2 regions of the Cellulosimicrobium sp. 72-3 genome follow, and region 2 is predicted to be linked to the other one. Evidence: predicted binding sites of a transcription regulator. Region 2 holds the regulator's gene; the other holds the start of a gene.
The links. Region 2 encodes HspR, which represses chaperone genes until heat shock. Its sites were predicted from a motif close to AAGTTGAGTCNNNNNGACTCAACTT; they were not measured.
Positions count from the first base shown of each region.

Region 1: clpB (ATP-dependent chaperone ClpB) is a predicted target of HspR. The motif match lies at 4,233-4,257, and genes of this name have one in related genera.

Region 1 covers NZ_CP053419.1:550,007-557,488, forward strand. Annotated here, with positions in the region: gene HKK73_RS02500 (AlkA N-terminal domain-containing protein) at 1-106, opposite strand, end outside; gene HKK73_RS02505 (alpha/beta hydrolase) at 172-1,149, opposite strand; gene HKK73_RS02510 (enoyl-CoA hydratase/isomerase family protein) at 1,256-2,587, shown strand; gene HKK73_RS18870 (hypothetical protein) at 2,662-4,014, opposite strand; gene clpB (ATP-dependent chaperone ClpB) at 4,310-6,931, shown strand; gene HKK73_RS02525 (diacylglycerol kinase family protein) at 7,055-7,482, shown strand, end outside.
Region 2 covers NZ_CP053419.1:3,662,344-3,669,825, reverse strand. Annotated here, with positions in the region: gene HKK73_RS16415 (alanine--tRNA ligase-related protein) at 1-982, shown strand, start outside; gene dnaK (molecular chaperone DnaK) at 1,140-3,023, shown strand; gene grpE (nucleotide exchange factor GrpE) at 3,020-3,682, shown strand; gene HKK73_RS16400 (DnaJ C-terminal domain-containing protein) at 3,836-4,825, shown strand; gene HKK73_RS16395 (heat shock protein transcriptional repressor HspR) at 4,863-5,372, shown strand; gene HKK73_RS16390 (DUF1540 domain-containing protein) at 5,531-5,839, shown strand; gene HKK73_RS16385 (hypothetical protein) at 5,947-6,714, opposite strand; gene HKK73_RS16380 (sigma-70 family RNA polymerase sigma factor) at 6,938-7,482, shown strand, end outside.

The DNA of each region.
Region 1 (7,482 bases), 1.1 Mb from region 2:
TGATGAACTGCCCGTCGAAGCGGCGGTCGCGCGACGCGATGGCGCGGTAGCGCTCGGCGAACACGGGGTCCGTGGTCGCCGGGGGCGTCGCGAGGGTCGTCGTCATGACTCGATCCTCACCCGACGGACCACGCCCTGGCTAGCGGGATTCGGACACGGCGGTGGGCGGCGTCAGACCCGCGCGTCGAGCCAGTCGAGGACCTCGCGCAGGTACGTGGACCGGGCGGGCTCGGGGGAGAGCGCCAGGTCGTGCGCGCCGCCCTCGACCGTGACGACCGTGACGTCGTCGCCCAGCCGCTCGGCGCGCGACGTGATGTGCCCGACGTCGAGCACGCTGTCGGTCGTGAGCAGGGCGTCGTGCCAGCCCGACGCCGGGCCGCTGCGCGCGGACGCGAGCACGAGCACCGGGCAGTCGACGTGCAGCCCGCGCGCGACGCGGGCGTGGCCCCGGCGCACCGCTCGCAGGAACCCGGCGCGCACCGGGAACCCCTCGATCGGCTTCCACGCGAGGTCGAAGTCCCACTCGCCGCCGGTGCTCGCGTGCAACGCCTTCGCCCAGTGCGGGTCGAGCGCGCCCACGACGAGCCGCGGCGCGACCCGCCCGACGACGTCGACCACCCACGTCACCGGGCCGCGGAACACCCACGGCTTGTTGAGGTCGAACCACGGGCTGTTGAGCACGAGCGCCGCGAGCCGGCCGGGCCGCGCGTCGGCCCACAGGCTCGCGAGGAGACCGCCGGTCGAGTGGCCGAGCACCACGAGCCGGTCGTGCCCCTCGGCGCGCACCGCGCGCGCCGCCGCGTCGAGGTCCTGCGCGTAGACGGCGAGGTCGGTGACGAAGTTCGGGTCGTCGTCGGGCCGCGACGGCGCGCCCGTGCCGCGGCCGATCGAGCGCCCGTAGCCGCGCAGGTCGACGGCGTAGAACCGGTACCCGCGCGCCTCGACGGCCTCCGCGACGTGCGTCTGGAAGAAGTAGTCGATGAACCCGTGCACGTACAGCACCGCGGGCCGGTCGCCCGCGGGCGCCGCGGCGTCGCGCCGCACCAGGGTCGCCACCGCACCGTCCGGGAGGTCGAGGTCCCGCGCGACCCAGTCCCCGCCCAGCACGTCGGGCCGCCAGGTCCCGTCCGTCCGCGTCGCCTCGTCCACCGCCGCCTCCTCGCTGCTCCCGGCACCGCCGGCCCGACCCCTCTGCCGTGCCAGGGTCCCACGTCGTGCGCACCCGCGGCCGTCGACGGGCGGTAGCGTGACGCGGATGACGAGCGAGATCCTCGCCCGCGTCGACGACGGCGTCGGGCACCTCACCCTGGACCGGCCCCGCGCGCTCAACGCGCTCGGGTACTCGATGCTCGGCGAGATCGCTGACGTGCTGGACGAGTGGCGCGTCGACCCGACCGTGCGGCTCGTGCTGCTCGACGGCGCGGGCGACCGCGGCCTGTGCGCGGGCGGCGACATCCGCGAGCTGCACGCGTCGGTCGTCGCCGGGCAGCAGGCCGACGCGCGCCGGTACTTCCGGCGCGAGTACGCGGTCGACGCGGCGCTCGCGGAGCTGCCCGTGCCCGTCGTGACGATCATGGACGGCATCACGATGGGCGGCGGCGTCGGCCTCGCGGCCCACGCGCCGGTCCGCGTCGTCACCGAGCGCTCGCGCGTCGCGATGCCCGAGACGCGGATCGGCTTCACGCCCGACGTCGGCGGGTCGTGGCTCCTCGCCCGCGCGCCCGGGCGGCTGGGGGAGATGCTCGCGCTCGGCGCGGTGACGATGGACGCCGCCGACGCGGTCCACGCCGGGTTCGCCGACCACTACGTGCCGAGCGAGCGGCTGCCCGTGCTCGGCGCGGACCTCGCCGCGCTCGCGAGCGCGGGCGTCGACCCGCTCGACGTCGAGGCCGTGCGCGACGTCGTGCGGCGGCACGCCCTCCCGGCGCCGGTGTCCGGGCTCGTCGCGCGCCGCGCCGCGATCGACGCCGCGTACGCGGCGGGCACGGTGCCGGAGATCGTGGCCCGCCTGCGCGCGGCCGCCGTGGACGGCGACGAGCGTGCGGGCGCCGAGGCGGACGAGCTCGAACGGCTCTCGCCCACGGCGGTCACCGTCGCGCTCGCGGCCGTCCGCAGCGCGCGCGGCCTGCCCGACCTCCGCGCGGCGCTCGCCCAGGAGTACGGGCTCGTCTGCTGGTTCGTCGACACGCAGCCCGACCTCGTCGAGGGGATCCGCGCGCAGGTGGTCGACAAGGACCGCGACCCGTCGTGGCGCCCCGCGACGCTTGCGGAGGTCGACCCCGCGCTGGGTGCCGAGGCCCTCGCCTACGTGCCCGCGGAGGCGCTGTGGGACGACGCCCTCGGCCCGCGGCTCGCGCGCCGCGCGGTCGAGGCCGTCGTGCGCCGCTTCAGCGAGGGGGAGCCGACGCCCGACGAGCTCGCCGCGGCGCACGACGACCTCGTCGTCGAGCTCGTGGAGCGGCACGAGGACGGGAGCGTCGTCGTGCACCTCGCCGACACGTGCGGCGAGCACTTCCTCGACGGCTCCTGGCCCGCGGTGCGGCTCGACGCCGTCGGTGACGTCGTCGAGGTCACCGTCGAGTCCTGAGCGGCCCCCGGACGCGCGACGGCCCGCCCCGGTCTCCCGGGGCGGGCCGTCGTGTCGTGCGGGGTGCGGACCGCTCAGTCGGTCGGCGGGCGCAGGCGCGTCGCGTCGTCGATCTCGTCGTCAGGACCGGCCTGCGCGCCCGGGCCGTCCTGGCCCGCGGGGCCCGGCTGCGGCGGGAGCGGCTGGGTCGGTGCCGGCGGCTGGTGCGGCGGCAGCGGCTGGGTCGCGCCCGGGGGGACGGGCGGCTGGGCGGGCAGCGGCGTCGTCGGGGACGACTGCGGGTGCGGCGCGCCGGGGGGCGCGAACGGCGCGGCGCCCGGGTAGCCGCCCTGCTGCGGCGGCGCCGGCGGCTGGCCGCCGTACGGGCCACCCTGCTGGCCCGGGCCGGACGGCGTCCCGTAGCCCTGCGGCTGGCCGGGCTGACCCGGGTACTGGCCCTGCTGGCCGGGGTACTGGCCGGGCTGACCCGGGTACTGACCCGGCTGGCCCGGGGCTCCGGGGTACTGGCCCTGCTGGCCGGGGTGCGCGCCGGGCTGGCCGTACTGACCCGGGTACTGGCCCTGCTGGCCCTGACCGGGGTACTGGCCGGGCTGGCCGGGGTAGGGCTGCTGGCCGGGGTACTGGCCCTGCTGGCCGGGCTGGCCCGGGTACTGCCCCGGGGCGCCGTAGACGCCCTGCTGGCCGGGCTGGCCGGGGTACCTGCCCTGCGGGAAGCCGGTGCCCTGGCCGTCCTGCGTGCCGGGCTTGGAGCGGAGCACGAGCCACAGCACGAGGCCGATGATGCCGAGCAGCACGAGGCCGCCGACCAGGAACCAGATCCACGCCGACGAGCCGGACTCGTCGGAGCTCCCGGCGTCGGGCGCGGTCGCGCCGTCGTCGGTCCCCTCGTCGGAGCCGGAGCCGGAGCCCGCGGAGCCGCCGGGCAGGGCCGAGCCGCGCGCCGTCATCTCGTTGACCTCGCCGACCACCGGGGTCCACGTCACGGTGTTGCCGTCGACCTCGCCGTTGGACTCGGCCACCTCGCCGGGGAACGTGATGGCGATCTTGATGTCGAGACCCTCCATCATCTGCCGCGACATCTCGTCGGTCGCCGCGTCACCCGTGTCCGGGTTGAACTCCTCACCCGTCATGTCCATCGAGCCGCTCACGACGTACTCGTCGCCCTCGCGGGTGACGGAGATCGAGTCGGCGGCGCCGGTGTCGAGCTGCGCGATCGGCTGGTCGGCGTAGGTGATCTTGGTGCCGGTGTAGCCGTCCTGCGCGTACGGCTCCTGCGTCGCGCCCTCCGGCATCTCGGACTCCATCTCGGAGCCCATCTGGTCCCAGAGCTCCTGGGGGTCCGAGCCCATGGACTCGGCGACCTCGTCCGAGAACGCCATGACGACGCTGCCGTCGAACGTGTCGTCCTCGTTGAGGGTGATGGCCATGTCCATCCTCATGCACCCCGTGAGGAACAGTGCGAGGGTGGCGAGGAGGGCACCGAGGCCGAGTCGTCTGCGCAAGGGTGAGGAGTTCACCCGCCCAGCATGTCGCGGATCGTCGCCCGGGGCGAGGGTCGATGCCGTTTTGAGACGGAATGCGGCCGGACTTCATCCGCTCCGGGGGCGCGGGCGGGCGAGGAGAGGCCGCACGGGGGTGCCGATCGAAGTTGAGCGGAATACACTCAACTTAGGAGTCGTTCCACTGGTCAGACCATCTTTTCGAGCAGCACACGGAGCACCTATGGAAACGAAGTTCACCACGATGTCGCAGCAGGCGATCGGCGAGGCGATCCAGACCGCGTCGGCCGCCGGCAACCCCCAGCTCGAGCCGACCCACCTCCTGGCCGCGCTGCTCACGCAGGAGGGCGGCGTCGCCGTCGGGCTCCTGGACGCCGTCGGCGCGGACAAGCAGGCCGTCGGGCAGAAGGTGCGCGCGGCGCTCGTCGCGCTGCCCACCGCGAGCGGCTCGGCCGTCGCGCAGCCGACGCCGTCGCGCGCCACGTCCGCGGCGCTCGACGCCGCCGCGAAGGAGGCCCAGGCGCTCGGCGACGAGTACGTCTCGACGGAGCACCTGCTCCTCGGGATCGCGGCCGGGTCGTCGCAGGCCGCGACGATCCTCCAGCAGGCCGGTGCCACGGCCGAGGCCCTGCGCTCCGCGCTGCCCGCCGTCCGGGGCAGCGCGCGCGTGACGAGCCCCAACCCCGAGGGCACCTACAAGGCGCTCGAGCAGTACGGGACCGACCTCACGGCGCGCGCGGCCGAGGGCAAGCTCGACCCCGTCATCGGGCGCGACTCCGAGATCCGGCGCGTCGTGCAGGTGCTCAGCCGCCGCACCAAGAACAACCCGGTGCTCATCGGCGAGCCGGGCGTCGGCAAGACGGCCGTCGTCGAGGGCCTCGCGCAGCGCATCGTCGCGGGCGACGTCCCGACCTCGCTCCAGGGCAAGCGCCTCGTGTCGCTCGACCTCGCGAGCATGGTCGCGGGCGCGAAGTACCGCGGCGAGTTCGAGGAGCGCCTCAAGGCCGTCCTGGAGGAGATCAAGTCCTCCGACGGCGAGGTCGTCACGTTCATCGACGAGCTGCACACGGTCGTCGGGGCGGGCGCGGGCGGCGAGGGCGCCATGGACGCGGGCAACATGCTCAAGCCCATGCTCGCGCGCGGCGAGCTGCGCCTCGTCGGCGCGACCACGCTCGACGAGTACCGCGAGTACATCGAGAAGGACCCGGCGCTCGAGCGCCGGTTCCAGCAGGTGTTCGTCGGCGAGCCCTCGGTGGAGGACACGGTCGCGATCCTGCGCGGGCTCAAGGAGCGGTACGAGGCGCACCACAAGGTGACGATCGCCGACTCCGCGCTCGTCGCGGCGGCGTCGCTCTCCGACCGGTACATCACCGGGCGCCAGCTCCCGGACAAGGCGATCGACCTCGTCGACGAGGCGGCGTCGCGCCTGCGCATGGAGCTCGACTCCTCGCCGATCGAGATCGACGAGCTGCAGCGCGCCGTCACGCGCCTCGAGATGGAGGAGGTCGTGCTGTCCGAGTCGACCGACCCCGCGTCGCTCGAACGGCTCGAGAAGCTGCGCGCCGACCTCGCGGACCGTCGTGAGGAGCTCGCAGCCCTCACCGCGCGGTGGGAGGCCGAGAAGGCGGGCCACAACCGCGTCGGCGACCTGCGCGCGAAGCTCGACGAGCTGCGCGTCCAGGTCGAGCGCGCGATCCGCGAGGGTGACCTCGAGACCGCGGGCCGCCTGCAGTACGGCGAGATCCCGCACGTGCAGCGCGAGCTCGACGAGGCCGAGGCGGCCGAGCAGGCCGACGACGCGTTCGCCGCGTCCGGCCCCGAGGCCGCCCCGATGATCGCGGACAAGGTCGGCGCCGACGAGATCGCGGAGGTCGTGTCCGCGTGGACGGGCATCCCCGCCGGCCGCATGCTCCAGGGCGAGAGCGAGAAGCTCCTGCACATGGAGGAGGTCATCGGCGAGCGCCTCATCGGCCAGCAGGCCGCCGTCCGCTCGGTGTCCGACGCCGTCCGCCGCTCGCGCGCGGGCGTCGCCGACCCGGACCGCCCCACGGGCTCGTTCCTCTTCCTCGGCCCCACGGGCGTCGGCAAGACGGAGCTCGCGAAGTCGCTCGCCGACTTCCTCTTCGACGACGAGCGCGCCATGGTGCGCATCGACATGTCCGAGTACTCCGAGAAGCACTCGGTCGCCCGGCTCGTCGGCGCGCCCCCGGGGTACGTCGGCTACGAGGAGGGCGGCCAGCTCACCGAGGCCGTCCGGCGTCGGCCGTACTCGGTCGTGCTGCTCGACGAGGTCGAGAAGGCGCACCCCGAGGTCTTCGACATCCTGCTGCAGGTGCTCGACGACGGTCGTCTCACCGACGGCCAGGGCCGCACGGTCGACTTCCGCAACGTCATCCTCGTGCTGACGTCGAACCTCGGCTCGCAGTTCCTCGTGGACCCGATGCTCGACGACGCGGAGAAGCGCGAGGCCGTCATGAGCACGGTGCGGGCGTCCTTCAAGCCCGAGTTCCTCAACCGGCTCGACGACGTCATCGTGTTCGAGCCGCTGACGATCGAGGAGCTCGGCCGGATCGTCGACATCCAGGTCGCCGCGCTCGGCCGGCGCCTCGCGGACCGGCGCATCACGCTCGACGTGACGACGGCCGCCCGCGAGTGGCTCGCGCTCGAGGGCTTCGACCCGGCGTACGGGGCGCGCCCGCTGCGCCGCCTCGTGCAGCGCGAGATCGGCGACCGCCTCGCGCGGATGCTGCTCTCGGGCGACGTCGCCGACGGCGACGTCGTGCGGGTCGACCGCGACCCCGAGGGCGACGGCCTCGCCCTCGGCACGGAGATCCTCACGGCCTGACCCGACCGCCGGCCCGTGCCGCGCCCTGCCCCCGCGGGCGGGGCGCGGCACGGGCCGTGTCGTCCTCGCGCCTCGGCGGTCCTCGGCCGCGCGTCCTCGCGGCGACCGGGACATACTCGGTCCGTGCCGACCGACGAGACGACCTCTTCCGCGACCACCTCCGCGCAGCGGCGGCCCGACGACGTCCCGCGCCGCTCCGCGGTCATCGTCAACCCGAACCGCGTCGAGGGGCTCGACGCGCTGCGCGAGCTCATCGTCGCGCGCCTCACGGACGCCGGGTGGCCCGAGCCCGCGTGGCTCGAGACGACGGCCGAGGACCCGGGGACGGGCCAGGCGCGCCAGGCCGTCGAGGACGGCGCCGAGGTGGTCTTCGTGAGCGGCGGGGACGGCACGGTCCGCGCCGTCGTCGAGGGGCTCGCGGGCACCGACGCCGCGCTCGCGATCCTGCCGGGCGGCACGGGGAACCTGCTCGCCGCCAACCTCGGGGTCCCGTCGGACGCCGAGGAGGGGATCCGGCTCGTGCTGCGGGGCGGCCGGCGCACGATCGACGT
Region 2 (7,482 bases):
GGTCCAGACCTGGGTCACGGTGTTCGCCGAGCACGGCATCGAGGCGTCGGTCGTGGACGTGGGGTCGCGTGCGGACGGGGACCGCGACGGCATGCGCGGCGGCCGGGTCTTCCTCTACGACGCCGAGGAGAACTGGTGGAGCCGGGGAGGCGGCCTGGAGGGCACGCCCGTGGGCGACCCCTGCGGGCCGGACTCGGAGGTCTTCTACGACCTCGGACCGGAGCTCCACGACCCGTCGACCGGGGAACCCCACCCGGCGAGCGAGGGAGGACGGTTCGTCGAGATCGGCAACCAGGTGTTCATGCGCTACCGCCGCACGAGCGAGGGCTTCGTCCTCCTCGACGAGCCGAGCATCGACTTCGGGGGCGGGCTGGAGCGCATCGCCGCCGCCGCGACGGCGACCCCCGACGTGTTCGACGTGAGCCTGCTGCGCCCCCTGGTCGACCGTCTCGAGGACCTGAGCGGTCGCACCTACGAGGACGACCCGCGCCCGTTCCGTGTGATCGCGGACCACGTGCGCGCCGCGACGTTCCTCGCCGCCGACGGCGTGCGGCCGAGCAACAAGGCGCACGGGTACGTGCTGCGGCGGCTCGTGCGCCGGGCCGTGGTGCACGCGCTCCGGCTCGGGCTGGAGGACCGGTTCGTCGACGACCTCGTCGCCGTCGTGGCCGAGTCGTACCGCGACGCCTACCCGAACCTGGTCGAGCGGCGCGAGGAGCTGAGCGGCGTGCTGCGGGACGAGGAGTCGCGCTTCCGACGCACGGTGCACCGGGGGCTCCGAGAGCTCGACAGGCTCCGGGGCACGACCGTCACGGGCGACCACCTCTTCGTGCTCGCCGACACCTGGGGCTTCCCCGTCGAGCTGGCGGTCGACGAGGTCCGCCGCCGCGACATGCCTCTCGCCGCGGACTGGCAGGAGGGCTACGCGGAGCAGCGTGCACGCCAGCAGGCGCGGTCCCGGGCGGCCGCGAGCGGGGAATAGTGCGGGTCGCGTGAAGGTTGAGCCTGATGGACTCAAGTTGAGCCGGGTGAGGTTGCGCGAGCACCGACCACGGATCTACCTTGAGTGAAGCAGACTCAACCCGGTGTGCCGAGGCGCAGCAGCGCCGTCGGGCACCCAGAACGACGGAGGCACACACATGGCACGAGCAGTCGGGATCGACCTCGGCACCACCAACTCGGTGGTCGCCGTCCTCGAGGGCGGAGAGCCCACGGTCATCGCGAACGCCGAGGGGTCGCGCACGACGCCGTCGGTGGTCGCCTTCTCCAAGACCGGCGAGGTCCTCGTCGGCGAGGTCGCCAAGCGCCAGGCGGTCACGAACGTCGACCGCACCATCAGCTCGGTGAAGCGCCACATGGGCACCGACTGGTCGGTGGAGATCGACGACAAGAAGTACACCGCGCAGGAGATCTCCGCGCGCATCCTGGGCAAGCTCAAGCGAGACGCCGAGGAGTACCTGGGCGAGCCCGTCACGGACGCGGTCGTCACCGTCCCGGCGTACTTCAACGACGCCGAGCGCCAGGCGACCAAGGACGCCGGGCAGATCGCGGGCCTCAACGTGACCCGCATCGTCAACGAGCCCACCGCGGCCGCGCTCGCCTACGGCCTGGAGAAGGGCAAGGAGGACGAGCTCATCCTCGTCTTCGACCTGGGCGGCGGCACGTTCGACGTCTCGCTCCTCGAGGTCGGCAAGGACGAGGACGACTTCTCCACGATCCAGGTCCGCGCGACCTCGGGCGACAACCGCCTCGGTGGCGACGACTGGGACAACCGCATCGTCGAGCACCTCATCAAGCAGGTGAAGAACAGCTCGGGCGTCGACCTGTCGAAGGACAAGATCGCGCTCCAGCGTCTGCGCGAGGCCGCCGAGCAGGCGAAGAAGGAGCTCTCGTCCGCGACGAGCACCACCATCTCGATGCAGTACCTCTCGATGAGCGAGAACGGCCCCATCCACCTGGACGAGAAGCTCACGCGCGCCCAGTTCCAGCAGATGACGCAGGACCTCCTCGACCGGACCAAGGCCCCGTTCCACAAGGTCATCTCCGACGCGGGCGTCTCCGTCTCCGACATCGACCACGTCGTGCTCGTGGGTGGCTCCACCCGCATGCCGGCCGTGACCGACGTCGTCAAGGAGCTCACGGGCGGCAAGGAGCCGAACAAGGGCGTCAACCCGGACGAGGTCGTCGCCGTCGGCGCGGCCCTGCAGGCCGGCGTCATCTCCGGTGACCGCAAGGACGTCCTGCTCATCGACGTGACCCCGCTGTCCCTCGGCATCGAGACCAAGGGCGGCGTGATGACCAAGCTCATCGAGCGCAACACGGCCATCCCGACCAAGCGCAGCGAGATCTTCTCGACGGCCGAGGACAACCAGCCGTCGGTGCTCATCCAGGTGTTCCAGGGCGAGCGCGAGTTCGCGCGCGACAACAAGCCGCTCGGCACGTTCGAGCTGACCGGCATCGCGCCGGCCCCGCGCGGCGTGCCGCAGATCGAGGTCACCTTCGACATCGACGCGAACGGCATCGTCCACGTCGGCGCGAAGGACCGCGGCACCGGCAAGGAGCAGAAGATGACCATCACGGGCGGCTCGGCGCTGCCCAAGGAGGACATCGACCGCATGGTCAAGGAGGCCGAGGAGCACGCGGCCGAGGACAAGAAGCGTCGCGAGGACGCGGAGACCCGCAACCAGGCCGAGGCGTTCGTCTACTCGACCGAGAAGCTCGTCTCCGAGAACAAGGAGAAGCTCCCCGCCGACGTCGTCACCGAGGTCGAGGCCGACATCGCGTCGGTCAAGTCCGCGCTCGAGGGCGAGGACGCCGACGCCGTGAAGACCGCGCACGAGAAGCTCGTCGCGTCCTCGCAGAAGATCGGCCAGGCGCTCTACGCCTCGGCCGAGCAGGAGCAGGCCGCCGGCAACCCCGGCGCCGCGCAGGACGACGCCACCGCCGCGGCGGGCGCGACGTCCGCCCCGGACGAGGACGTCGTCGACGCCGAGATCGTGGACGAGGAGGACGAGCGCAAGTGACGGCCGACGGACCGACCGACCCGCAGGGCCCCGAGGAGCAGGCCGGGCGCGAGCCCGGCCAGGGCTCCGACGACAAGCCCTTCCAGTTCACGGACAAGCGTAAGGTCGACCCGGAGAGCGGTCGGCCCCGCCCCGAGGGCGAGGCCGGCGGCTCCGCGGGCGACGACGCGGAGACGGACCCGCTCGCGGGCCTCGACTTCGAGCCGTCCGACGAGGCCGGGGTCGACGCCGCGGTCCTCGCGGCGAAGGCCGAGGCCGCGGAGCACCTCGACGCGCTCCAGCGCGAGCGGGCCAGCTTCACGAACTACCGCAACCGGTCGCTGCGCGACCAGGAGGCCGCGCGCACGAAGGGGATCGAGGACGTGCTCACCGCGCTCCTGCCGGTCCTCGACGACATCGACCGCGCGCGGCAGCACGGCGAGCTGACGGGGCCGTTCGCGGCCATCGCCGACAAGCTCGACGCGTCGCTCGAGAAGTTCGGGATCGAGCGCTACGGCGCGGTCGGGGACGAGTTCGACCCCACCGTCCACGAGGCGCTCATGCACCAGCCCGACCCCGAGGCCACCGCCACCACGGTGAACCTCGTCATCGAGCCGGGCTACCGGATCGGGGAGCGGGTCGTGCGCGCCGCGCGCGTCTCGGTCGTCGGCCCGCAGTAGCCACCCCTTCCTCGTGCCCGACGGCGCGGGCGCACCTCCCGCGCGGAGGTGCGCTCCGCCGTCGGGCACGCGAGGATCACCAGCAGCAGACCCACCGGCAGCAGCCACGGAACGAAGGACCAGGACCACGACCACCGACAGGAGGGAGGCGCCGTGACCGGACAGGACTGGATGGAGAAGGACTTCTACGCCGCGCTCGGCGTCCCCAAGGACGCCGACGACGCCGCGATCAAGAAGGCCTACCGCAAGCTCGCCCGCAAGTACCACCCCGACCAGAACCAGGGTGACGCGAGCGCCGAGGCCAAGTTCAAGGAGATCGGCGAGGCGTACGCCGTGCTGTCGGACCCCAAGGAGCGCGAGCAGTACGACGCGATCCGGGCGATGGCGGGCGGGGGCGCGCGCTTCTCCGCAGGCCCCGGCGGTGCCGGGGGAGCGGGCTTCGAGGACGTCTTCGGCGGCATGTTCGGCGGCGGGGGGCCGGGCGGCACCCGGGTCCGCTACTCGACCGGCGGCCAGGGTGCGGGCGGGTTCGAGGACATCCTCGGCTCGATGTTCGGCGGCGGCGCGGGCCAGCAGTTCGGCGGCCCCCGGCCCCGCGCGGGCGCCGACCTCGCGGCCGCCACGACGCTGCCGTTCCGGCAGGCGGTCGAGGGGTCGACCGTGACGTTCACCGTCGACGGCCGCACGGTCACGACGCGCATCCCGCCGGGCGTCCGCGACGGCCAGAAGATCCGGCTGCGCGGCAAGGGCCGCCCCGGCACGGCGGGCGGGCCCGACGGCGACCTCGTCGTCACCGTGCACGTCACCCCGCACCCGGTGTTCTCGCTCGACGGCGACAACCTGCGGATCACGGTCCCGGTGACGTTCCCCGAGGCCGCGCTCGGCGCCACCATCGCCGTCCCGACGCTCGACGGCTCGACCGTCAAGGTCAAGGTGCCGGCCGGCACGCCCTCCGGGCGCACGCTGCGCGTCCGCGGCCGCGGCGTGAAGACCGCCAAGTCGACCGGCGACCTGCTCGTCACGGTCCAGGTCGCCGTGCCGCAGAAGCTCTCGAAGGCCGGGCGCGAGGCCGTCGAGACGTTCGCCGCCGAGACCGCCGGCCAGGACGTGCGCGCCGACCTGGTCCGCCAGGCCGCGGAGTGACCGGCGCCCGGAGCGCCGGCTCGGGAAGGAGGCCCGGATGACCGCGTACCGCACGGACGACGCCCGGACGGGTCCGGACGTGACGCCCGACGTCGACCAGGACGCCCCCGTCCTCGTCATCTCGCAGGCCGCCGCGCTCGCGGGCATGCACCCGCAGACGCTGCGCCAGTACGACCGCCTCGGCCTCGTGGTGCCGCGCCGCACCGCGGGCCGGGGGCGGCGGTACTCGCTGCGCGACGTCGCGAAGCTGCTCGAGGTGCAGCGCCTCAGCCACGACGAGGGCATCAACCTCGCGGGCATCCAGCGGATCCTCGCCCTCGAGTCCCAGGTCGAGCGGCTCGAGCGGCGCATCGAGGCGCTCTCGGCGCGCGTCGAGCCGGGCGGCCGCGTGTTCGCCGCCGCGGCGAGCGGCGACGTCGTCGTCGTGCCGCGCGGGCGCAGCGTGCGGCGCGGGGTCGAGGAGGCCCTGCGCGAGACGCTCGTCGAGCACGGCGAGGCGCGCGCGCTCGTCATCTGGCGGCCCCGGGCCGACGGCACCGACAACTGACCTGCGACGAGGCATTTCCGCAAGAATGCCGTGCGCTAATTGCGGCGCATTCCTGCATTTCTTAGCAAGGCCTTCCTTGCTATACACCGAGGAATTCCGGGAATACCGTGGAACGCGGAGACCGACCCACGGCGGGTCCTCGGAGACAGGAGATCGCGATGAGCAGCCTCACGGAGATGCCCCAGGTCGTCGAGTGTTCCATCGACGGCTGCGGCTACAACCACGACCACGGGTGCCACGCGGGCGCCGTGACGATCGCCGGTCACACGGGCGACGCCGAGTGCGCCACGTTCATCCCGCTGGGCACGAAGGGCGGGCTGGAGAAGGTGCTCGCGCACGTCGGGGCCTGCCAGCGCACGGAGTGCGTCCACAACGCCTCGCTCGAGTGCTCCGCGCCGTCGATCCGCGTCGGGGCGGGCGCGTCCGGCGAGGACCGCGCCGACTGCCTCACCTTCACGCCGCGCTGACGCGCGGTCGCAGCCTTGCTCGCGGGCGGTCGGTCACCCGCCGGCCGCAGACGCCCCCGGACGCCCCGGACCACGTGCTCGCCCGCGTGGGACGGGGCGTCGTCGTGTCAGCGCTGGAGCGTGTCGAGGAGCTGGACGGCCGCGGTGTGGGTGCGGGGGAGGGGTTCGAGCCAGACGCGCGGTGGTCGGCGCAGGATCGCCGTCACGCCCAGCGCGAGACCGGTGCGCTCGATGTTGTGGCGGAGCACGGTGCGCACCATCGCGTCGTCCGCGTCCCGCTCGCCGAGCACGACGAAGAGCCCGTTGCCGATCGAGGCCATGGGGTGGCCCTCGCCGAAGGTGTGGGTGAGCGCGCGGCCCATCGCCGCCGAGCGCGCGAACCGCTGCCATCCCGTCAGGTCGTCGAGCGCGACGTCGACGACGAGCAGCCCGTGGGTCTGGGTCGCGTCCAGGCCCGCGCGCTCGGCCGCGCCGTACGTCTCGCGGAGCCGGTGCACCAGGTACTGCGTCGTCGCGAGGCCGGACTCCGGGTCCAGGACCTCGGGTGTCACGGGGCTGGCCTCGTACCCCTCGGACCAGCCGACCGCCACGCCGCGGACCAGGTCGACGACCGGCTCGCGGTCGTGCGCGCGGTACAGGCAGACGACGTCGTCGATGGCCTCGCCGATCCCGACCCCGGCCTCCGCGCGGACGCGGCCGAGCCGCTCGGCGGCGGGCGTCGTGTCCCGCTCCTCGCACAACGCCTCGACGAGCGCGTCGACGGCAGGGTGGTACCAGTCGCCCGGCCGTAGCCAGACGCTGTCGGCGCTCGCGCGCCGCCACCGCTCGCGCACGGCGTCGGTCGCGGGCACGGCGTACCCCGGGAGGTGGTCCATGTAGATGAGACGTCCGGGCGAGCCGTCCATGACGCGGGAACGGCGAGAAGTTTCCAGGACCTCACGTCCCGGGTGAAAGGGGACGAATGCCAGAAAGCGCCGTGGTTCCTGTTGCGGTGGCGGGAACGCTCTGCCCGTGAGATGGACGGGCGTCTACTATGGCCACCGTAGCCTCGGTTCGGGGCGGTCTCCGGGGCGGGTGACGATGACGCAGGCACAACGGGTGGACAGCGAGGCGTTCAGCGACGCCGAGCTCATCACCGCCGTACGTGCAGGGGACACGGGCGCCTACGGGGTGCTCTACGAGCGGCACGCCGGCGCCGCCCGCACGGTCGCGCGCCAGTACGTCCGCTCGAGCGCCGACGCCGACGACGTCGTGTCCGACGCGTTCGCCCGCACGCTCTCCGTGCTGCAGAACGGCGGCGGTCCGGACGTCACGTTCCGCGCCTACCTCTTCACGGTCGTGCGCCGTCTGTCGTACGACCTCGTCAGCGGGGCCCGGCGCACGCAGCCGACCGACGACGAGCGCACGTTCGAGTCCGCGTTCGGCCCGATGGCCTCGACGGAGGACCCCACCCTCGAGGGCTTCGAGCGCTCGACGGTCACGCGCGCCTACCAGGACCTGCCGGAGCGGTGGCGTGCCGTGCTCTGGTACACCGAGGTCGAGAACCTGTCCCCGGCCGAGATCGCCCCGCTGCTGGGCCTCACCGCGAACGGCGTCTCCGCGCTCGCGTACCGCGCCCGCGAGGGGCTGCGCCAGGCGTACCT